DNA from 3 places in the Priestia sp. FSL W8-0001 genome. Region 3 is predicted to be linked to each of the others. Evidence: riboswitches for the same ligand, from Rfam matches in the RefSeq annotation. Region 3 holds a riboswitch; each other region holds the start of a gene.

Region 1 (7,883 bases), 3.1 Mb from region 3:
TAAAATTAAGTTTATTTAAAATCTTAACGATGATTTAATCTTGTTTGCTATATACATAGAATAATTGAGAATGATTCTCTTTGTCAATTATTAATTGATAAAAATTCTCAATTAATTTTCTAATCTCTCGATTATAACAATAATGAAAATTGACCATACTACATATATCACGCGTATAAAGGAGGGGAATATATGTCACAAAACGTTCTTTGTGAAGTGAATAACTGTCATTATTGGAAGCAAGGCAACCGTTGTGGAGCAGACGAAATTTACGTAGTCAGCCATGCTGGTAAAAAGGCTTCTAATAGCCGCGAAACAGATTGTAAAACATTTAAACCTGAAGATCTTTAAATCGGTTATCCTAAAACAAACTTTGTTCTATTCCTAATTAATAAAAAAGGACAACCACGCGGGTTGTCCTTTTTCATATCAACGAAAGTGAAGGTAATATATGAATACCAATCAACTTGTTCATTTTTTCAAAGCAGAAGCTGTTAAAGCCAATAAACAAACGTTCCCCATTTATGTGCAATCATTTGCTCATTTATGGCAGTATGAATGTGGAACATTAGAAACCATTCCACCTGAAATTGACCTACTTATCACTACTCGTGCTATTGAACTAGGCCTTATTTCAACACAGGTAGCTGACTAAAACTGTTGTAGCCATTTAGTCAGCTTCTTTATTTTACAAATCATCAAATCCATTTACATCTGATGCTTTTGTATATTGTCTTGACTTTTGCTCAAAGAAGTCTGTCTTACCAAGGTCAACCTCTTGATACGCAACAATCCAACGCAGCGGATTTTCAATTGGTGCATCAGGAAACGCTACGCGCCCAAATCCCATTTGATTACAGCGTTTATTTGCCATATATTCGATGTATTGACGAATATCTTTCATCGTAATTCCATCAAACTTCTCACCAATGACTGACTCAGCCCATTCAATTTCAAGCTGGGCAGCTTGTCGGAATGTTGAAGTAACAAACTCTTCAAGCTCAGCCGTACGCTGTTCTGGATTTTCATTTAGCACTTCTTTAAAGATTTTTTCAAATAACCCCACATGAAGCTGCTCATCACGATTAATATAGTTAATCATCGTGGATGTGGCAACCATTTTTTGATTGCGTGCTAAGTTGTAGAAAAACGCAAACCCACTATAGAAGAACAGACCTTCTAAAATAACATCATATACAATGGACTTTAAAAAGTTTTCAACTGTTGCCTCTTCAGCGAATGCTTTATAACCATTTGTCACAAAGTCATTGCGTGCACGAAGCTTTTCATCCGTACGCCAATATTCAAATACTTCATCTTGCTTAGCTTTTGGCACTAAGCTTGATAATACATATGAATAAGAGTGATTATGAACAACTTCCTGCTGAGCTAAAATAATCATCAGCGCATTGATTGAAGAATCCGTAACATAATCAGCAACTTTGCTCGCATAATCTGACTGGATGCTGTCCAATAAAGCCAACAAACCAATAATCTTTAAAAAGCTCTCCTGTTCATCCGCTGTAAGCTGTGGAAACTGTTTGATGTCCTGTCCCATATTAATTTCAAACGGTGTCCAGAAATTAGCTAGCATGCGCTTATACTTTGGAAACGCCCAAGAAAATCGTACATCATCCCAGTTTAAAATATTTGAGGTTTCACCATTAATAATTCCCGTTGAGCGGTTCGGGGCATTTTCATTCATAATCTCACGTTTCTTTAGACTGTTCGTCAACAAAATCGACTCCTTTCTTAGCTATGGCAGCTTTCACACTCATCAATTACTTCGCTAGACGTAGAGCGAACATAATACGTTGTTTTTAGCTTTTCTTTCCATGCAGTCATGTGTAAATCTAGTAAATCTTTTGCACGAATATCATTTTGAACATAAATGTTAAACGATATAGATTGGTCAATATGACGCTGACGCTTTGCATTTTGCTTAATGCTCCAATGTTGGTCGATTAAATAAACAGACTTATAATACCAATTCGTTTCCGGTGACAAATCTGGAGCAGTAACTGGAATTTTATAGTTTTTCTTCTCTTCTGAATAGAACTTACGGAAAATCGGATCAATACTAGCCGTAGACCCAGCAATGATGGAAGTAGATGAATTCGGCGCAACGGCCATTAAATATCCGTTTCGAATTCCCTTTTCTTTCACAAGCGCCTGTAGCTCATTCCACTGATTACTTTCGTAACCGCGTGCTGCAAAATAAGCTCCTGTTTCCCAATCGGACCCTTCAAATAGAGGGTATGCTCCTTTTTCTTCTGCAAGCTCCATGCTTGATTGAATCGTTAGGTAAGCAATTTTTTCATATAACTCATCGCAATACTGAACAGCTTCTTCTGTTTCCCAAGCGATCTTTTGTAGAGCTAATAAATGGTTCCAGCCAAACGTACCTAAACCGATAGCACGATAGCGTTGGTTTGTTAGTTTTGCCTGTAGAACTGGAAGGTTATTCAGTTCAATTACGTTATCTAGCATACGAACTTGAATGGGCACAAGGCGTTCAAGTACATCTTCCGTTACTGCACGTGCTAAGTTGATAGACGATAGATTGCAAACGACAAAGTCACCTGGTTGCTTTGTAATGACGATTTTTCCATCTTCTGTGATTTCTTCAACCACTGTTGTCATGCTTTGATTTTGCGTAATTTCTGTACATAAGTTACTGCAATAAATCATGCCCTCATGACGGTTTTGGTTAGCACGGTTCACTGTATCACGGTAGAACATATATGGTGTTCCTGTTTCTAATTGTGAAATCATAATTCGTTTAAAAATTTCAATCGCAGGCACTTTTTCTCTTGATAGGGATTCATTTTCAATACATTCACGATAACGATTTCTAAAGGAGCCGCTGCCTTCCTCTTCATCATAGAAATCTTCTAGCGAGTAACCCATTACCGTACGAACTTCATGAGGATCAAACAAGTACCAGTCTTCACGTTTTTCAACAGCTTCCATGAATAAATCCGGCAAGCAAACGCCAGTAAATAAGTCATGCGTACGCTGACGCTCGTCTCCATTGTTTAAACGTGCATCTAAGAAAGAAAAAATATCCTTATGCCATACGTCTAGATATACAGCAATTGCCCCTTGACGTTGACCCAGTTGATCAACACTAACTGCTGTGTTATTAAGCTGTTTCATCCAAGGAATTGTTCCTGATGATACGCCCTTAAACCCTTTTATATCGCTACCTCGGCTACGGATATGACCTAGATATACGCCAATTCCACCACCGTTTTTACTTAGCGTAGCTAAGTCCGTATTGCTATCATAGATACCTCGTAAACTATCATCAACCGTATCAATAAAGCAGCTTGATAGCTGTCCATAGCTTTTTCCTGCGTTCGCTAATGTCGGCGTTGCCACTGTCATGTAAAGGTTTGAAAGTGCCCAATATGACTCTTTTACCAGCGCTAAACGCTCTTCTTTCTTTTCATTTGCCATGAGTGTCATAGCAATAATTAAAAAGCGTTCCTGCGGTAGCTCGTATACACGCTTATCATGTGATGTTGCTAAATAGCGATCAGCTAATGTCAACAGGCCAATATACGTAAATAGGCTATCTTTTGTATAATCAATGGCTAAGCCTAGCTCATTAATCTCTTCCACAGAGTATGTATCCAAAAGCTGTGTACTATAAATCCCCATATCTGTAAGCTCTGTAATAAGCTTATAAAATGAGCCGTACCTTTCAGCTTGATCGTATTTTCTATTGGCGGCAGCTTTGCGATATAGCTCTTGTAAATAGATATGAGCTGCTACATATGTCCAATCTGGCTCATCCATTGAAATTCGCTCAAGTGCTGCTAAAATAAAAACATTTGCTATTTTTTCGTCCGTCATATTCTCTTTCGCAGCAACTGTTTCTACTACCTTTTCCTCATACCATGAAAAATCAAGTTGTGGAAATTTTTCACCAAGTAGTTTCATATCATAATTTACTTTTTCAAGTTTATTTAAATCTGTTGTATTAATCATAAAAATAAGTTCCTCCTTTTTCTCCAGCATAAAAAAATCGCTCACCTGACGCAGTGAGCGAATAGAACGAAGATAAAAGAAGACAAAATGTCTTTTCTCAATCCTCGCTCTATCCTCTCACCTCCCGAAGAAGATAAAACGTCATAAAAAAGGCAGGTCTCCTGACTTATGCTTCGCTTTACTCTAAGGCCTTCCCATGATCGTTACTCACAGTGGCTATTCCTTATTTCATCAGCATTCACAGTTGCGGGGACAGTTTTGGATTTACACCAAATTCCCTTTTAAGTCTTTTTTCAGACACCTTTTCTACTGGAAAACACAAAATATAGTATATGAAGTTTTAATCAAAAACAAGATGTTGTGTTATAAACACATTATAAGGGACAACTTACAGAACTACAATATCTTTTTCAAAATAAATTCCCGCACATTTACCCCACCCTTACTTAACATACTGATTTACGCCTTTGTTAAGTAAGGTTTCCTAAACATATGTAAAAAAAGAAATTTTTAAAAGTTTTGTTAGGTATTAGCAACTAGCCACTACAAACAGTCTTATTTTTCATCAAACTATTCCATCATAACATGTTTTCTCGGATTGGTTGTACTATTTGATTTATGAAATTTAATCAAACTTTTTTTCACATGACTAGACAGCTGCTATATAAATAAAAAGAAAATTTTTTTAAAAACCGAACTCACAATAAAAAATCCACTTTTAAAGTGGATTTCAGACTGTAGACAAACTGGAAGAAATCCAGTTTGCCTACAGTCTTTTTTATTTTACAATGGAAGTACTACATAACTTGAGGTGATTGACATGCTTTCGAAACATAATCCCATTCAACGAGATCAATTAGAAATGATTACGTTAAATCAATTGGTACCGGCCAGCCACTTGGTTCGTAAAATAGAGGCAGCACTTGATTTTTCGTTCATCTATGACTTGGTGAAGGACATGTATTCAGAAATCGGTCGTCCCAGTATTGATCCTGTCATCTTAATTAAATTGACCTTCCTTCAATACACGTTTGGAATCCGGTCCATGCGCCAAACGATTGAACAAGTGGAAACCAATATGGCCTATCGCTGGTTCCTTGGGTATGGTTTCCACGATAAAGTGCCTCATTTCTCTACGTTCGGAAAAAACTATGAACGCCGTTTTAAAGATACCGATCTGTTTGAACAGATTTTCTATCGCATCTTAAAGGAAGCTGCCGAGAAAAAGCTAATCAGTGCCGAGCACGTTTTCGTGGATTCGACCCATGTTAAAGCGAGTGCGAACAAACGCAAATTTGAAAAGAAAGTCGTTCGCAAAGAGACACGCGCGTATCAGGAACGCCTTCAAGAAGAGATTAACCAGGACCGGGAAGATCACGGAAAAAAACCATTTCCTCCGGACAAGTTTGAGAAGGAAGAGAAGAAAGAAATCAAAGAAAGCACCACCGATCCAGAGAGTGGTTACTATGTGAAGGATGAACGGACGAAGCAGTTCGCCTATTCTTTTCACGCAGCCGCGGATCGTAACGGTTTTGTGCTTGGCACCATGGTCACACCTGGCAACACACATGATAGTCAGATTTTAGAGCCATTGGTCGGAAAGGTCATCGAGAGAGTCGGAAAGCCTGAAGCGGTCGCCGCAGATGCCGCGTACAAAACTCCTGCGATTACCCGTTACTTATTGGAACAGGGGATGACCCCTGCCTTGCCATACACACGACCACGTACGAAAAAAGGTTTTTTCCGAAAACATGACTATGTGTATGACGAATACTTTGACTGTTATCTTTGCCCGGCAGGTGAGATCTTGGCCTACTCGACAACGAATAAAGAAGGATATCGGGAGTACAAATCGCCAAAACAGATTTGTGCGACATGCCCATTTTTAGCCAGATGTACGGAGAGTAAAGACCACCAGAAAGTGGTGACGCGTCATATTTGGCAGGAATACGTAGAAGAGGCAGACCATCTTCGCTATCACGCAGAGGTGAAAGAGATTTATGCCAAACGTAAAGAAACCATTGAGCGTGTATTCGCAGATGGAAAAGAAAAGCATGGCATGCGTTGGACAACGTTAAGGGGACTTAAAAAATTGTCGATGCAGGCGATGCTTACTTTCGCTGCCATGAACCTGAAGAAGATGGCCAACTGGACGTGGCAAGGTCCAAAAATGGCCTAAATGATGAACTCGAAGAGGTCTGTCTTTTTATTAAATAGCTTCAAATCCCATAAAAAGCTAAAAAGGGGTTCGGAATGAGACCATTCCGAATCCCTTTTGTCGACAAACTGAAATCCACTTTTAAAGTGGATTTACATTATGCATATGTTTTTTGATATGTGGAAACTTTATTTAAAAATATCCTATCCACCCGATAGCCAATGCCTGGTTCTTTTGGCACATGAATTAACCCATCATCCACTTCTACTTCTGGAAGAATGACATCTTTGTTCCAATAGCGTGAAGAAGCTGAAATGTCTCCAGGTATCGTGAAATTCTCTAATGAAGCTAATGCAATATTATGAGCTCTTGATATACCCGATTCCAGCATTCCCCCTACCCATAGTCGAACATTACTTTTCTGGCACAAGTCATGAATTCGTTTTGCTTCTGTTAAGCCGCCTACCCGTCCAACTTTTACATTAATAACTTGACAGCTCCCTAACTCAATTGCTTTTCTAGCATCATCATAAGACACAATGCTTTCATCTAAGCAAACGGGCGTGCGTAGCTGCTGTTGTAAATGACGGTGATCGATAATATCACTAGAATCTAATGGCTGTTCAATCATCATAAGGTCAAATTCATCTAGCTTTTGAAGCAAATTCAAATCATTTAAGGAGTAAGCAGAGTTTGCATCTACCATCAGCGGCAGTTTTGGATAATGATTTCTAATTTGCTTAATAAGGTCATAATCAGCTCCAGGCTTAATCTTTACTTTAAAACGTTTATATCCAGCTTTCAAGTGTTCATCTATTTTATGAACCATCTTATGAATATCATCGAGTCCAACTACTACACCAGCTTCTACAGCTTCTTTTGTGCCACCAAGAGCTTGAGATAGAGACTTATTGTTCTTCTTAGCAAACAAATCCCACACCGCACAATCTATTGCTGCTTTACTCATATGGTTTCGCTTAATCGGATTAAATATTTCCTGTAGGTCTAAAGGCGTCGTTAATCGCTTTCCAATTAAAGCCGGAAGTAAAAAATCATTGAGCATATGAAAGCACGTTTGGATGGTTTCTTCTGTGTACCAAGGAGTTGAAAATGCTACCACTTCTCCCCAGCCTGCTTCACCGCTTATATCTTCTACTTCTAAAAGAAGCAGTTCTCGATTTGTCACAGTTCCATAACTAGTTGAAAACGGTGATAATAGGTTCAATTCAATAGCATGAATGGTTGCTTTATGGATTTCAATCATAGTTGACGCCCCTGTTCTATACGCTGAGGTAATTTTCGTCTAATAATTTTATTGGAAGCGGTTCTTGGTAGATCATCAACAATAAAATAATACTTTGGTACTTTATAATTGGCTAACATCGACTGACAATATGCCTGTAACTCTTCTTTTTTTATTGGCGATGTAACTACTAAAAAAGCTGCTGGAACTTGTCCCCACTGTTTATGAGGCAGCCCTGTAACCCCGGCTTCTGCAATAAGTGGGTGCTTTAATAGAGTGCTCTCAATTTCTGCTGGATAGATATTTTCTCCACCTGAAATAATTAAATCTGATCTTCTATCTAATACGTATAAAAATCCATCTTCATCAAGTTTGCCGATATCTCCTGTATAAAACCAACCATTTTTTATTGCTTTGTCTGTTTCTTCTGGTTTATTAAGGTACCCAGACGTTACGTTAGGGCCTTTCACAGCAATTTCACCTTCT
Region 2 (7,883 bases), 1.8 Mb from region 3:
AACGTTACGAAGAAGTATCGTGAAAAGTTAGCAGCAGTCGCACAATAAAATGAAACAAAGAAAACCCCCTTTTATACGGGGGTTCTTTGTTTACGTTATGACAAATTATCTTGTTCCAACCATTGCTGCGACCATTTTTCAATTTCTATCATAATAGGTTCAAGCGCTTTTCCTTTTTCCGTCAAGGAATACTCGATGCGTACAGGCGTTTCTGGAAAGACCTCACGCTTGACAATCCCTTGTTGTTCAAGGTCTTTCAAGCGTTCTGATAGTACGCGGCCGCTTACTGAAATGGATGATTCGATGGCACAAAAACGCTGGGGTCCAGACAGAAGCTTATAAATAATGAGCCCGGTCCAGCGCTGACTTAAAATCGTCATTGCTTTTTCAAAGCGTGGACATAAGGTTGATTGATTCATTTGTTTCACTCCTATAACACATATTATAGCACAAAGCATTAGGTGCTACACTTCTTAAAACTTCACGACCAAAGAGAAGAACCTTACATAAAGTAAGCGAAAGGAGTATTGAAGTAAAGCTGTTGAGAGAAACTAGTTAATAACCAATTACTTATCTATCTAAAAAACGAAATGGCTTATTCACGATCAAATAGCCAAGTTTTAATAATTGCCGCATACTCACGACCATATGATTGAAGCTTCACGACGTTTGGTGTTTCTGCACCTAATGGGTATACGTTATATCCTTGTCTTTTGGCAATCAGTGATGCGCGGTATAAATGAAACTGGTTGCTGACGAGTACAATATGTTTGTCATTGATATCAATAAGCTTTTTGGTATAGAGAAAGTTTTCATAAGTGGAAGTAGATTGATTTTCTTGTATAATGCGAGCAGAGTCAACGCCGTGATCTACTAAAAAAGTAGACATTGCTTCCGCTTCAGAGATGTCTTCATCATCACCTTGTCCACCTGAGACAATAGCAATAGTTGAAGGATTATCTTCTAAATAATGCAGCGCAGTAATCATGCGCTCTCGTAAACTTAAAGATAGCTCTTTTCCATTTACCTTAGCTCCAAGAATCATAATGTAGTCTGCGTTTTTTGGAGGAGGTGAACTAGCTGCAGAATAAATATGATATGACGCAAACAACACGTATCCAATTAGTAAAGAAGTAAGTACGTAGATAAATTTTCTTTTCATAAGCTACTCCCATCGTTTATTCCTATTTAGTATAATGCAGTAATTGGTATAAAAAGTAGTATTTATTTAATATTTAAGCGGTAAATAGGAAAAAATGTCATGAATTTAGCAAAAGGGATAGCTTCATATGTTTTGGAACGTTATAATCATAATGCACATCTTCTGCAACATTTCAAAGAAGGAGAGAACGAACATGAAGAAAAAAGCCGATTGGCGTTATCGAATCGCACATAAAGAAGCTTTAATCGGTATCGGCCTGGCTCTTTTCCACTTTGCATGGTGGTTTGGTTTTGCGTACGGACTTGGTTCAAAGCCCGTATCAGAGTATACATACATATTGGGGTTTCCGGCCTGGTTTTTTTATAGCTGCGTACTTGGAATCCCGCTCATTATTTTACTGGTCTGGATTATTGTTCGCTTTTTCTTTTCAGATCTTCCTTTAGAAGATGAAGAAAGAGGTGAGAGCGAATGAACTGGGCTGTTGTTGTTCCTCTTGTTGTGTTTGTTCTATTAATTTTTGCGATTGGCTTTATTACCGCTAAAAAAACAAGCACGGCAAGTTCATTTATTAATGATTATTTTCTAGGAAGCAGAGAGCTTGGAGGGTTTGTTCTTGCCATGACGATGGTCGCGACGTACGGAAGTGCGAGCAGCTTTATTGGTGGTCCTGGTACAGCATATCAAACCGGACTTGCTTGGGTACTATTGTCCGTGATTCAAGTTGTAACAGGTTACTTTGTTCTCACAACTCTTGGCAAAAAATTCGCCATTGTTTCGCGAAAGATGAATGCCGTTACGCTTGTTGATTTTTTGAAAAAGCGATATGAAAGCAATATTGTTGTGATTGTTTCTGCTGTAAGCATTGTCCTTTTTCTATTTGCTTCTTTAGCTGCTCAGTGGGTTGGAGGAGCTAGATTAATTGAAGGTTTTGTAGGCATTTCATACAAAAGTGCGCTTGTCATCTTTGCAGTCACCGTACTTGTTTATGTATCAATTGGTGGGTTTCGTGCTGTCGTACTAACCGATGCCCTGCAGGGAATTGTAATGCTTGTAGGGACGATTATTTTACTAATCGCTACTATTTATGCTGGCGGCGGTGTCGAAGCAATCATGAAAGACTTAGTGAATGAAAATCCAAATCTTGTGACCCCGTACGGAGCAGATCGTTCATTAACACCGCTTTATGTGTCATCATTTTGGATTTTAGTTGGAGTAGGAGTTGTGGGACTGCCACAGGTGGCCGTTCGAGCGATGTCTTATAAAAACTCGAAAGCGATGCATCAAGCCATGCTTATCGGTACGGTAGTAGTTGGTGTGATTATGTTAGGGATGCATCTTATTGGTGTGTTTGCTCGTGCTGTAATTCCAGGAATTGAAGTGGGAGACACTGTGATGCCGACGTTAACTCTTGAAGTATTACCACCTTGGTTAGCAGGAGTTGTACTTGCTGCGCCGATGGCAGCCATTATGTCGACGGTAGACTCTATTTTATTAATCATTAGCTCTGCTATTGTAAAAGATTTGTATTTAAACTACGTTAATCCGAAAGCAAAAGAGCAGCAGGTGAAAAGATGGAGCTTCTTAACAACAATGATTATTGGAATTTTAGTATTTTTGTTTGCTATTAACCCACCTGATTTACTCATTTGGTTTAACTTATTTTCATTTGGTGGACTTGAAGCAGTATTTATTTGGCCAATTGTGTTAGGATTATATTGGACAAAAGGAAATAAATATGGAGCAATTTCGGGAATGGTGACGGGGCTTTTAGTGTATATTTTAATTCACACATACGCTCCTAACCCATTTGGCATGCATACGGTTGTGCTTCCCGTTGTTCTGTCTTTATTGGTTTTTGTAACTGCAAGTATAATGACACAATCAAAAACAAAGAACCTACAAGAACAGCTTCGTAAAAAATATTTATAAACGATTATGTTTTAAAAGTGCCTTATGCGTTTAAGGATAATAGGGAAATCGGTGGAAATCCGATGCAGCCCCCGCTACTGTAAGTGTGGATGAACCTGCAACAAACCGCTAGCAATGAGCTAGGAAGGTGCAGAAGTAAAGTGAAGCACAAGCCAGGAGACCTGCTTTTAAACATTAACTCTTATTTTTCGGCGGGGAAAATAGGTGACGTGCACATCAAAAGAATAAAGATGTTGTCATGAAGCCTTGGTTTTTAGCCAAGGCTTTTTGCTATGAAAGGCGTGATACAGATGAAAAAAGCAATTCCTCTTATGATTCAAGGAACGCACTCGGACGCTGGAAAAAGTTTACTTACAACTGCTTTTTGCCGAATTTTTGCAGAAGATGGTTTCAAAACAGCGCCGTTTAAATCACAAAATATGGCACTTAACTCTTATATTACAAAGGATGGAAAAGAGATTGGACGTGCTCAAGGAATTCAAGCTGAAGCTGCTGGAGTGGAAGCAACGACCAATATGAATCCGGTTTTAATCAAACCGACAAGAGAGTATGAGGCGCAGGTCGTCGTTCATGGTGTTCCTTTGCAAAATATGTATGCGTACGAGTATAGGAAAGATTTCTTTGAAACCGGACGTGAGATTATCACCAAAGCGTATGAAGAGCTTGCTTCTGAGTACGAGCATATTGTCATTGAAGGAGCAGGGAGTCCTGCTGAAATTAACTTAAACGACCGTGAACTTGTGAATATGCGAGTAGCTGATATTGCACAGTCTCCCGTTATTTTAGTAGGAGATATCGATAAGGGAGGCGTTTTTGCTAGCTTAGTAGGAACAATTCAGCTGCTTCCAAAAGAGCATAAGTCAAAAGTGGTAGGTGTGATTATTAATAAATTTCGAGGTGACTTGTCGCTGTTGCAACCAGGGCTTGATTGGTTTGAAGAGTATACGGGACTTCCTGTTCTAGGCGTCGTTCCTTATCTGGATGATGTGGAGATTGATGCAGAAGATTCACTTGCTTTAACTACGTACCCTACTCTTCCAAATCCAGCTAAAGAACTTGATGTTGCCGTTATTTCTTATCCTCGCATGTCGAACTTTACAGATCTAGATCCTATTCGTTTTGAAGATGATTGCCACGTAAGGCTTGTGACAAAACCTTCTCAGCTTGGAACGCCTGATTTAATCATTTTACCTGGGAGCAAGAATACGTTAGAAGACGCAAAGTACTTGTATGAAACGGGCTTAGCAGAAGCTATTTTGACAAAGAAGAATAAGGTGGATATTGCTGGAATCTGCGGTGGGTATCAAATTTTAGGTGAAGTGATAAGTGACCCAAATGAAGTGGAATCAACCCAAAAATCTGTTAAAGGGCTAGGTCTTTTACCTATTGAAACTGTAATGAAAACAAAGAAGCGAACAGAACGGGTAACGGGAAGGGCTATTTTACACGATGAGTCCTATCAAATTGAAGGTTACGAAATTCATATGGGCGAAACAACGTCTACCAAGCCAACTGTACATTTTGCTGAGCTAAATGGTATAAAAGAAGGAGCAGTTTTTGGTCGCGTCATTGGTACATACATACATGATGTTTTTCATAATGATGGCTTTCGACGTGCATATTTAAACGATATTCGACAGCAAAAAGGATTAGTGCCGATTAAGAAAACGTTTAATAGTAGGGCGCGAAAGGAAGAGTCTTTTCAAAAGCTAGCTGCACATGTACGAAAAGCAATTGATATGAAACAAATTTATGAAATCATGAGTGAATATAAAAAGTAATTCACTATCAAACGGTTGGGGCGTGCTATCTGTAAAAGATTCTTTACAAAAAGGTTAAAATCCCGGCCCTCGGTTTCCGATAGAGGGAGTTGATGCAAGATGAAAAAAATCGCAAACAAAATTGTCTTATTTTATGTCTTTAGTATAATCCTTGTTTTAACTACAGTTATTACTGGTGTTTTTGTAGGTACCGTGTCTTTAACCGTTACAGACGTTATTAAAATTATTGTTCAAAACATGTCTGGATTATCTTTATATCATGGCCCCAGTAACATGGAGCTCATTATTTGGGAAATTCGATTTCCACGCGTAGTCGTTGCCTTTTTAGTTGGAGCAGCTCTTGCCATTGCGGGGGCAGCTTTTCAAGGCTTGCTTCGAAACTCATTAGCGGACCCGTATACCATCGGGGTGTCTTCTGGAGCCACTCTTGGCACGGTGCTTGCTATCTTTTTTAACTGGCAGCTATTTGGGATGCATACCTATACGCTACCGATTATTGGGATTGTATCTGGCTTTTTAACGCTTTTACTCGTATTTGGTATTACAAAGTTAGCGAGCGGGACATTAGCTAACGAAACTATTATTTTAGCAGGTATTATTTTGTCATCGTTCATGAGCGCTATGATTTCTCTTATGGTTGCATTATCATCAGAGCAAGGAGTGCGTGAAATTTTGTATTGGCTGATGGGAAGTGTGTCAATGAGAGGTTGGGGACATGTTCAGCTTTTACTCCCGTTTTTCATCATCGGTACGGTCGGCTTACTTGCGAATACCCGCGAGCTAAATGGCTTTGCGTTTGGCGATCAGTCTGCACAGTTTATGGGAATTAACGTAAAAAGCAGAAAGCGTATCATTTTGGTATCGGCAGCTATTTTGACAGGTGCATCCGTATCTGTCTCTGGAGCAATCGGCTTTGTTGGACTTGTCATTCCTCACTTAGTAAGGTTGGTGGTAGGTGCAAACCACAAGCATGTGCTTCCTCTTTCTATTCTGATTGGAGGAAGCTATCTTGTGTTGGCAGACCTTGTAGCACGAACCATTCTAAACCCACAGGAGCTTCCAATTGGTGTGGTAACTGCGCTCATCGGCTCACCTATTTTTACGCTGTTGCTTATTAAAGAAAGGATTAGGAAAAGAGGGATTGAATGATTGAGGTTTGTAACGTAACTGGTGGGTATAAAAAGCATAAGCCTACTGTAAAAAGCGTAGCTTTCACCGTGGAAAAAGGCTCATTTTGCACGCTTCTTGGACCAAACGGGAGCGGAAAGACCACGCTCATTCGCTTGATGATGGGCGTGCTACCGCTAACAGCAGGAGAAATTAAGTTAGAACAAAAGTCAATTTCCTCCTATTCAGCTACGCAGTTAGCGCAAAAAATAGCGGTTATGACGCAGGAAAACCAAATCGGTCTAGAGTTTACCGTTCGTGAAATTGTGGCGCTTGGTCGCTATCCTTTCCAAACGAAACGGTTTTTAAATAGTGAATCACCTTATGATAAAGAAGTGATTGAAAGAGTGATGAAAAGAACGGATGTGTGGCGATATCGTCATCACTCATTCAATGCTTTGAGCGGTGGGGAAAAACAGCGTGTTCTTTTAGCTAAATCTTTAGCGCAAGAACCTGAATATTTGTTGTTAGATGAACCGACAAATCATCTAGACGTAAAGCACGCAATGGAACTGCTGCATTTATTAAAAGAGCTGCAGCGAGAAGAAAACTTAACCATTGTGGCGATTTTACATGATTTAAACATTGCAGCACTATTTGCTGATGACGCCATCTTGTTAAAAGATGGAGAGGTTTATGCAAGAGGTATTGAAGAGATTTTTAGTGACCAGCAAACTCTTCAGCACGTCTATGGAGTTGATTTACACGTACTTTATCATCCTGGAGTCCATAAAAGGCAGCTTGCATATGTCCCCCGAAAGAAGAGAAGGTACTACAAGCTTTTTCCAACTTATATACGCTCATAGAAAATGAACGTTGTCTGTCAGTAAGCTTTGAACATTCCCTGCGCACCCTTTCTACGGGAGATAGCGGAAAGGGTATCCATTGGTGTAAGCAAATCGTTCAGTACACAGATGAAGAGAAAAGCAGCGATTTACTTTCGTGGTCTGGGATCGATCATCGCTTTACACGAATTTCATTTTACGAAGATGGAGTATATACGTGGCTATTCTTGTTTACAAAAAGTAAGGAACAGGTGAACGTCGTAGTTGTTACGGATATGCCTCTTAAAGATGAATCACTTTTAGAAACAGCAATGGAAGTAAGTGCTCAGCTTGGAGGGTTGGGAATCAATCGAGGGAATTTTGCAGCTTGTGCTGTTAGAAATACGGATACAAAAGCAGTAGATGCTAAAAAAATTAAAGCTATTATAAAACGAGAAGTTGATAAATATCAGCTTGTTACGCAATGAAAAATGCTCACCGTGTAAACAGCGAGCATTTTTAGTCGAAGCGATGAACATCAATTTCTGTTTCAGGTAAATTTGTATACTTTATGAGCTTGACTTCAAGAATGCCGTTTCTGCACGTAGCTTTACTTCCTTTTCGGCTGACCGTACAAGGGAGTTGACACTCTTCTGTGAAAGGTTCACCATCATACGTACCCGTAATCGTACATGAGTAAGGTGTATAGGCAACCTTGACTTCTTCAATTTTATTAGAGGTTGGAAAAGAAAGTTGGACGATACATTCATCGTGCGTTTGAAAGACGTTTGATGTTAATGAACTTCGCTGTTGCTCAGAAGAAAGCGGCTGATGGTACATTTGATGTGCTTGCTTAAAGAAGTCGTTTTCTTTCATATATTGTGGAAAAGACTGACCCATTGCGTTGGATAACACTTGCTGTACATATTGATCGATATCTTTCATATTCATCTTTCCAAATCCATTTTCTTTAAAAGGTGATTTTCCAAACGGAAACATAGCGAACCTCCTTTAGCGACAAATGCCGTTTATGTAGCTTATGAATGCAATAAAAATAGGTGCATATCACAAATGAAATCG
Region 3 (7,883 bases):
ATGCGATGGATGCTCTAACGCACGATAAAACACAAGATAGCTGGATTGAAGTCTTAATTGAGCTTGAGCATTTATCCAACGAATACATATTTACAGTAACAAATAGTGGAGAAATAGACTCTCACATTGCTTCAAAACTATTTAATAATCAGTTTACAACTAAATCAAATAATCATGAAGGTATTGGTTTAATTGCTACTAAGCGGATTATCGAGAAGTATGAAGGCATGATTTACTTAGAAACAACTAGTAACACTACGGCTTTTATTGCTAGGCTTCCAGCCATGAAAAAGAACAAAGCGATTTAAAGGAGAGAGACGGATGGATAAATATGATGTTTTAACCGTAGATGATCAGGTCCATTGCACGGATATGTTAAAAAATTTATTAACGCAATATCCATTTATTGAAAACATTTATAGTTATTCAGATCCCAGAGACGCACTAGCATTTCTACAAACATCAGCGATTGATTTGGTTTTCTTAGATATAGACATGCCTCACATCAATGGTTTAAAGTTGGCCGAGACCATTAAACAGCAATTTCCTGATATTTTATTGATTTTTGTAACGGGTCACTCTGACTATGCTCTACATGGGTATGAATTATATCCTATCGACTTTTTATTAAAGCCTGTAAGCCCCTTACGACTTGAAAAAGCGTTGGTTCAGTTTCGTAACCAGCGCTCAAACAGAACCGTTTCTCAAGAACTTAATTTTGATCACACACAAGAACAAGCGACAAAGAAAATTACGGTAAGAGACAAAAGCTCCATTCACTTTATTACAATCAATGAAATTAATTTCGTTGAAAAACGAGGCCGAAAATGTATTATTAGCGTAAAGGATAACAAAGAAATTGAATGCAGCAATACACTGAACGAGCTAGAAAAAATGCTAAGCAAACATCATTTTTTCAGACCGCACCAATCATTCTTAATTCCTTTATCAAAAGTAGCTGAAATTAAGCCTGATGAATATATGCGCTCCTATTTAATCGAGCTTGAAAATGTGAATGCTGAAATTCGAGTTAGCAAAAATAAATATAGTGAATTGCGAAATGCTATCAATTCGCACTTATAAGCAAGCTGCATACCTTAGAGAAATGAAAAGACCCCTCTTTATGAGGGATCTTTTCATTAGTTAAACAATTGTTATCTACTCTTTCAGATCAGAACCGATAACCTCCAGCTTCTCTAAAGGCCAGTATGCAAGCTCTGCTTTTCCAACCACTTGATTGTATGGAACGGTGCCAAGCATCGGGGACCTGCTGTCTAGGCTGTTGCGACGGTTATCACCCATGACAAACAGCTGACCTTTTGGTACAACTGTTTCACCCGTATAATCTTCAAGCTTAAAATCTTCTGTAAGAGGTTGTCCCAACAAACCTTTCTTAATTACAGACCCTGATATCTGTAAGAACTTACTACCTTCATGTACCTATGACTTATGCTTTTCCATAAGAATGGTTTGAGCCAAGTTCTTGTCCAAATGCTCAAAATCATAGTACGAAATGAGGTCGTATAGCTCACTTCTTGTCTGCATATCTCTTATTGCTTCTTTTTGGGTACCTGTCGCCTTGATTAAATCAAATATCCTTTCGTACGCTTTTGCTGCTACGCGAAGCGAAGAGACGGGATAAATGACCATCTGAAAGCCCATATTGCTAAATTCTGTTGCTGTATAGTACGGTGTTTTTCCAAACTCCGTCATGTTAGCTAAAAGAGGCGCTTGAATTTGACTTTTGAATGTCCGAAACTCTTCTTCAGAGCCGAGCGCTTCAGGGAAAATAGCATCTGCTCCTGCTTCTACATATGCAGCTGCTCGTTTGACAGCTTCCTCCAGGCCTTCGCTACTGCGAGCATCCGTCCGAGCCACAACAACTAAAGAAGGAGCGACTTCTTTAATTACTCTGATCTTTTGTGCCATTTCTTCTATTGTTACAAGCTGTTTTCCATTGAGATGACCGCATTTTTTTGGAAGCTGCTGATCTTCAATCTGAACGGCTGCTACGCTGGCTTCAACCATTTCTCTAGCAGTACGAGCAGCGTTTAACACGCCACCAAAACCAGTATCAATATCAACCAGCACAGGTAAGTTTGTAGCTCGTATCACGTCTTTCGCCCGATCGGCTAGCTCTGTAGATGTTACAATTCCTAAATCTGGTAGTCCCCGACTTGCCGTATAAGCAGCACCTGATAGGTAAAGTGCTGAAAAGCCAGCTTGCTTAGCCACCAGTGCGGCCATAGCATCATGTGCACCTGGAAGTTGAAGGATTTCTTGCGCATCCATAAGCCGTTGAAATTTAGCAGCTAGCTCCTGTTGAGATAACGGCTGATTGACAATCCACGTCATGTAAGACCCTCCTTATTTAGATCAAAAACAATTGAACAAACTCGTTTACGCTCATGCTTTCAAGCTCCTCTTGGTTATAACAAACTGCTTCAATTTGCTTTTGCTGTTTGAGAGGAAAACGCGTTTTGATATTAGTTGAGAATTTTTCTTTAACCTTTGGAATGGCTTCATCTCTTCTAAAACGGTGCCCTAACGGATATTCACACTCTACTTCCTCTGTTTGTGTACCATCTTTAAAATGAATCTGCACGGCATTTGCAATCGATCTCTTTTTCGGATCCAGGTAGTCTTCGCTATACTGCTTATTTTCAACAACCTTCATCTTGCTGCGCAGCTCGTCAATTCGAGAATCAGATGCGACTTCGTTTTCATAATGATCGGCAACAATTGTTCCTTTAAGGAGACCAATCGCCGTAATATACTGCAAACAATGATCTCGATCGGCCGGATTATGAAGTGGCCCCTCTTTATCAATAATGCGAATCGCAGACTCATGCGTTGTAATTGTAATCGAAGCAATATCGTCTAATCGATTCACGACTTCTCGATGCAGTTTAACCGCACACTCCGCGGCCGTTTGAGCATGAAACTCCGCTGGATAAGACACTTTAAATAGCACATGCTCCATAACATAGGAATCAAGCGGACGACCAAGCGTTACCTGTTTTTTGTTAAATAATACGTCCTGGAACCCCCAATTAGGTGCAGACAACGCAGTGGGATAGCCCATTTCTCCTTTTACTGCCATCATAGCAAGCTGTACGCCTCTGCTTGTCGCATCGCCGGCAGCCCAAGACTTTCTAGAACCGGTATTCGGCGCATGTCTGTAGGTACGTAAGCTTACCGTATCAATCCACGCATTGGACAAAGCGTTAATAATTTCTTCACGCGTTCCTCCAAGCATTTTGGTAACAACTGCAGTCGTGGCAATCTTCACAAACATCACGTGATCTAATCCAACTCGGTTTAAGCTGTTCTCTAACGCCAGCACGCCTTGAATTTCGTGCGCTTTAATCATCATTTCAAGCACATCACGAACGGCCAGCGGCTCTTTCCCTTCTGCTACGCGTACGCGGCTAATGTAGTCAGCTGTCGCTAAAATACCTCCAAGATTATCAGAAGGATGTCCCCATTCTGCCGCTAGCCACGTATCGTTGTAATCCAGCCAGCGGATGATGCAACCAATGTTGAACGCAGCTCGAATTGGATCTAACTCAAATGACGTTCCCGGCACCCGACTGCCATTTGGTACAACTGTTCCTGGAACAATGGGGCCGAGGAGCTTTGTGCACTCTGGATAACTAAGCGCCAGCATCCCGCATCCAATCGTATCAAGCAGGACATAACGAGCGGTTTGGAACGCTTCTAAACTCTTAATCTCTTTATGAAGAACGTAATCTGCGATTTCCTCTAATAAAACATCCGTTTTGACTTGCTCATTCGTTTTCAACATGTGCATCTTTCCTTTCTCCTCAAATTTATTTATGATAGAAATGGGTATTCGCCAAAATATCCATTCGGTGAGTGGCCGTGAACAACCCCAAATTGTTAAAAGCGGCGCTCGCCTACATAATGTACGCGCGGTCTAAAAAGTCGATTATGTTCATGTTGCTCAATAACATGCGCACACAACCCTACCGTTCTAGCACTGAAAAAGATCGGTGTATAAAGTGAAATAGGAATACCAAGCATCCAATAGACAGGTGCTGCGTAGTAATCCAAGTTCGGATAAAGACCTTTTTCACGCTTCATAAGCTCTTCGCCCGCTTCGCACATGCGATAAAGACGATTATCTCCTTGCAGGGCGCATAGCTGTTTGAGCGACTCTTTCATCATTAAAGCCCGCGGATCAATTTTGTTCATATACACGCGATGGCCAAATCCCATGATACGCTCTTTTTTATAAAGCTTAGCGATCAGCAGCTCTTCAAATTTATCTACAGTACCAGCTTCTAAAAGCAGTTCCATTACCGCTTCGTTAGCTCCTCCATGCAGGTTTCCTTTTAAAGAAGCAACCGCTCCTGTCAATGCACCGTATAAATCAGACTGAGTAGAAGAAATGACTCTCGCTGTAAACGTGGAGTTTGGCATCTCATGCTCACTATATAAAACAAGTGAACGATCAAAGATTTGCTCTTCCAGAGATGATGGCTTCTTCCCCGTAATCATGTAAAAGAAATTTGCGCTATACGATAACTCTTTAAGCGGACGAATCGGCTCTTTCTTTTCGATTAAACGGTAGCTGTTCGCCACAATCGCAGGCACTTTGCCTAACAGCTTGTAAGCACGGCTTTTATTTGCCGATAGAGAACGATTATCAAGCCCTTTATCAAAGCCTGAAAGAAATGAAATTCCTGTTCGCAAGCCATCCATTGGATGCGTGCCATTAGGGAGTAAGCAGAAGACATCCAACAGTTCATCTGGAATCTCGTACTCCCCTTTTAACATTTCTTCAACTAGTTCCTTCTCGTTAATATTCGGCAGCCTTTCTTCTAGTAAAAGGTAGATCATATCGAGGTAGCTCTTTGATTTTGATAGCTCAATCAGGTCATACCCTTGAATAATAATTTTCCCCTGTTGGGTATCAAGAAATGAAATCTTTGTTTCAGCAGCCACAACGCCTTCAAGTCCCGGAAAAAACCTCGCTTCAGTCTCCATCTCTCTTTTCCTCCATTCCAAATATCTCTTCACCTACTGTTTTGTAAGCCTTTTCAATATTGTGTAAAAAAAGAGCCTTCTTTTCAGCATCCCCCCTCTTGTCTACCACAAAATCTCTTAACTCCTGATAATAGTCTGAAAGTGTACAAGGGTTCTCTGCCACTACGTTATTCATAATGCTCGCTTTGAAGTAATTCACAAAATACTCAACTGATCCGTCCACAGCTGCTCACCTCCATCACGCGTACCCGCTAAAAAAGCAATAAAAAAACAACTTCCCAAAGAAGTTGTTAAGCCGCGAGACAATACTCAAATAAACATGTTTTTAAATCATTTTTAAAACATGTTTGTCACTTCGCACTTAACACCCCCTATCCGCGTAGGTATTGATGCATGCTAAAACAGGCAGGTCTCCTGGCTTATGATCATCGCTCTTCGAACCTTCCCATCTTCATTTCCATGAAAACAGTGGCTTTTTCGAATCGCTCCCAAATACAGTTGCGGGACAGCGTCGGATTCCAACCGAACTTCCCTTTTAAGCAGATGAAAGACACCTTTCACCTACACCTGTTTCTACATCGATATTATTTTCACTTTAAACATATCAAATTTTATAAATTTTTACAATTTTTATTTTCATTTCACTTAGCTAACACTGTACAACACTTCATTTTTCAAAGCACTTATCTTATAAATCCATTTATAACCTCTCTAGCAAAATCATAAATAAAATATAGAAAAACTGTTTTTTGTTAATTATTGGATAACAATTCCTGTATAATAAAGGAAAAACTTAAAAGTAAATTTGCTTTATGCCAAAGATGAAAGGAGCGATTTCATGAAAAAACGATGGATTTCCTGGTGGATTACGAACTGTTTTTGGGCCATGCTATTTGTTTTAGGCACTATTATGGTATGGACGCGAAAAGTGGACGGAGCGGGTGCCATTCAAACCCCTGAAATTAAACTATTATCCTTTATTGTGTTAGTGCTTGCCTTTGTCATTCCGCTTGTGATTCAAAGTGTATGGCTTGTTATTAATGTAAGAACGAGTAAATGAAACCCACCTCTCAATTCCGATCTTATAATCTCCCACTCTCCTATGTTATGATGAAACAAAACAGCTGTAAGGAGAATGAACCGTGAAGAAAAAAATAAAGGTCGTTGCCGCCGTTATTGAAAATGATCAAAACGAAGTCCTCTGTGCCCTCCGTTCAAACGACATGTCTCTACCGAACATGTGGGAATTTCCTGGTGGGAAAGTAGAAGAAGGCGAAGATATTTACTCTGCGATTGTGAGAGAAATCGAAGAAGAGCTTCACTGTAAAATCAAAGCAACGGAGCTACATAACGAACACACCCATGAATACGATACGTTTATTATTGAGCTCATTGCGATTAAAGCTGAAATTGTTGAAGGTACACCGCAGCCCACTGAGCATGCCAAGCTTGTTTGGTTAAACAAAGAAAATCTAGATTCACTTGTCTGGGCACCGGCGGACGTTCCGGCGGTTGAACTATTAGTAGAAAAGAAATAGCCTTCTCGCGATGAGAAGGCTATACTCTTTCCGTAAACTCCGTATACAGAAACGCTGGAATTTCATTTTCTAATTCTAAGATTACCGTAATCGGCTTTTCCCCGTGGTACTCAACCGTATTTCCTTTACCGATATAAATAAACGGTTCAGTCTTACCATCCATCTCACGATATTTTCGTACAAATAGATGCAGGTGAATACCTCTGTCTTTGTTAAAAATAATATTCTTTCCTCGCTCAGACTTTTGGGTCGTACTGTTTGGCGTTTGCCAGTGGAACGTGCGCTTATCGATGAACTTATCCTGATAGTTAATGCTTTCTTTAATATCTTCTTCCTTATGAAGATCAATAAATAAGAAAAACTCTTTATCATTTGTCAATAAGCCAGAACCACGAAACGAGCTGTGCGTTTTCCGGTAGTTAGATAGTAGCGCTGGGTCCATCATTGTGTACTGCTCATACAGCTTTAAGTGCGGTACGCCGTAATCTCGTTTACCGAACTCTTTCTCGTAGCGGAAAATGCCGTAATCAATCGCATCTTTAATAAACGGCTTAAACTGGTCGTTATGTAAAACATTCGCAAAGCGCTCCGTTTTCACCGCTTCTTCTCCGTTAAAATCAATTAGCTTTAACTTAGAACGAAGCTGTCCACTATCATAGTACGCTTGATTTAATACTTCAAACGCGTGCCTTACCGTATCTTCTTCCACATCCTCTACGTATTTCAAGATTTCTTGATTGGCTTGCTTCAGTGAAACTTTGTCATGACTTAGTAAATATTTTAAAATCACAAACTCGTACACGCGCTTGATTGGTAGCTTACTAGACAACTCCTTAAAGGCACTTTCAAAGTCTTCATGAAGTAACAGAGTTTTCAGCTGGTCGTCTTTTTCGGTTTTCGCTACAAACTGAAGATATGACTTTTCTTTATTGATAAACTTCACTGGGTCAGGCGCTCCATCAAACTTTAAATAGTCCATCAGGTAATACGGAATTATGCCTTGATTTAATTTTTTAAATTCGTTGTACTCTTCTCTCAGGTACTTCAGCGAATTGAAGTTTTCACGGTCAATTTGCGCTAAAATTCGGTCGCGTGATATCTCATCCATTTGAATATGTGTAGCACCTGGAATGCTTGGGAATCCCTTTGCGATGCCTACCTTTAAGCTTTCCTTATCGTAATAGCGGCTGCCGTTTAGAGCGAGCGCAATTAAAAAGACCTTGCTGTGATTTCCGATAAAATCAAGTACTGTTAAGAATGATTTGCTGGCGTGCTTGCGCAAACCGCGCCCCAACTGCTGGATGAATACAATTGGTGAATTCGTTGGACGAA

The links. A riboswitch is a leader RNA that binds a small molecule or an ion and turns the genes downstream of it on or off. The one in region 3 is predicted to bind cobalamin.
Region 1: another riboswitch for cobalamin. It lies ahead of MKZ18_RS18875 (ribonucleoside-diphosphate reductase subunit alpha); the one in region 3 lies ahead of MKZ18_RS02345 (hypothetical protein).
Region 2: another riboswitch for cobalamin. It lies ahead of MKZ18_RS12120 (cobyric acid synthase); the one in region 3 lies ahead of MKZ18_RS02345 (hypothetical protein).

Annotation. Positions count from the first base shown of each region.
Region 1 is NZ_JBBPAL010000001.1:3,586,481-3,594,363, forward strand. Features, by position in the region: gene MKZ18_RS18860 (DUF1540 domain-containing protein) at 193-351, shown strand; gene MKZ18_RS18865 (hypothetical protein) at 452-655, shown strand; gene MKZ18_RS18870 (ribonucleotide-diphosphate reductase subunit beta) at 689-1,735, opposite strand; gene MKZ18_RS18875 (ribonucleoside-diphosphate reductase subunit alpha) at 1,753-3,948, opposite strand; cobalamin riboswitch at 4,131-4,316, opposite strand; gene MKZ18_RS18880 (IS1182 family transposase) at 4,817-6,175, shown strand; gene menC (o-succinylbenzoate synthase) at 6,312-7,418, opposite strand; gene MKZ18_RS18890 (o-succinylbenzoate--CoA ligase) at 7,415-7,883, opposite strand, start outside.
Region 2 is NZ_JBBPAL010000001.1:2,278,875-2,286,757, reverse strand. Features, by position in the region: gene metE (5-methyltetrahydropteroyltriglutamate--homocysteine S-methyltransferase) at 1-48, shown strand, start outside; gene MKZ18_RS12140 (winged helix-turn-helix transcriptional regulator) at 96-419, opposite strand; gene MKZ18_RS12135 (YdcF family protein) at 596-1,162, opposite strand; gene MKZ18_RS12130 (YhdT family protein) at 1,356-1,634, shown strand; gene panF (sodium/pantothenate symporter) at 1,631-3,091, shown strand; cobalamin riboswitch at 3,090-3,274, shown strand; gene MKZ18_RS12120 (cobyric acid synthase) at 3,382-4,872, shown strand; gene MKZ18_RS12115 (FecCD family ABC transporter permease) at 4,972-6,021, shown strand; gene MKZ18_RS12110 (ABC transporter ATP-binding protein) at 6,018-6,845, shown strand; gene MKZ18_RS12105 (hypothetical protein) at 7,052-7,291, shown strand; gene MKZ18_RS12100 (Hsp20/alpha crystallin family protein) at 7,323-7,802, opposite strand.
Region 3 is NZ_JBBPAL010000001.1:443,261-451,143, reverse strand. Features, by position in the region: gene MKZ18_RS02375 (sensor histidine kinase) at 1-308, shown strand, start outside; gene MKZ18_RS02370 (LytR/AlgR family response regulator transcription factor) at 322-1,083, shown strand; gene lepB (signal peptidase I) at 1,159-1,398, opposite strand; gene prpB (methylisocitrate lyase) at 1,441-2,355, opposite strand; gene MKZ18_RS02355 (bifunctional 2-methylcitrate dehydratase/aconitate hydratase) at 2,372-3,808, opposite strand; gene mmgD (citrate synthase) at 3,904-5,013, opposite strand; gene MKZ18_RS02345 (hypothetical protein) at 5,003-5,236, opposite strand; cobalamin riboswitch at 5,401-5,599, opposite strand; gene MKZ18_RS02340 (DUF3923 family protein) at 5,852-6,073, shown strand; gene MKZ18_RS02335 ((deoxy)nucleoside triphosphate pyrophosphohydrolase) at 6,156-6,551, shown strand; gene MKZ18_RS02330 (DEAD/DEAH box helicase) at 6,571-7,883, opposite strand, start outside.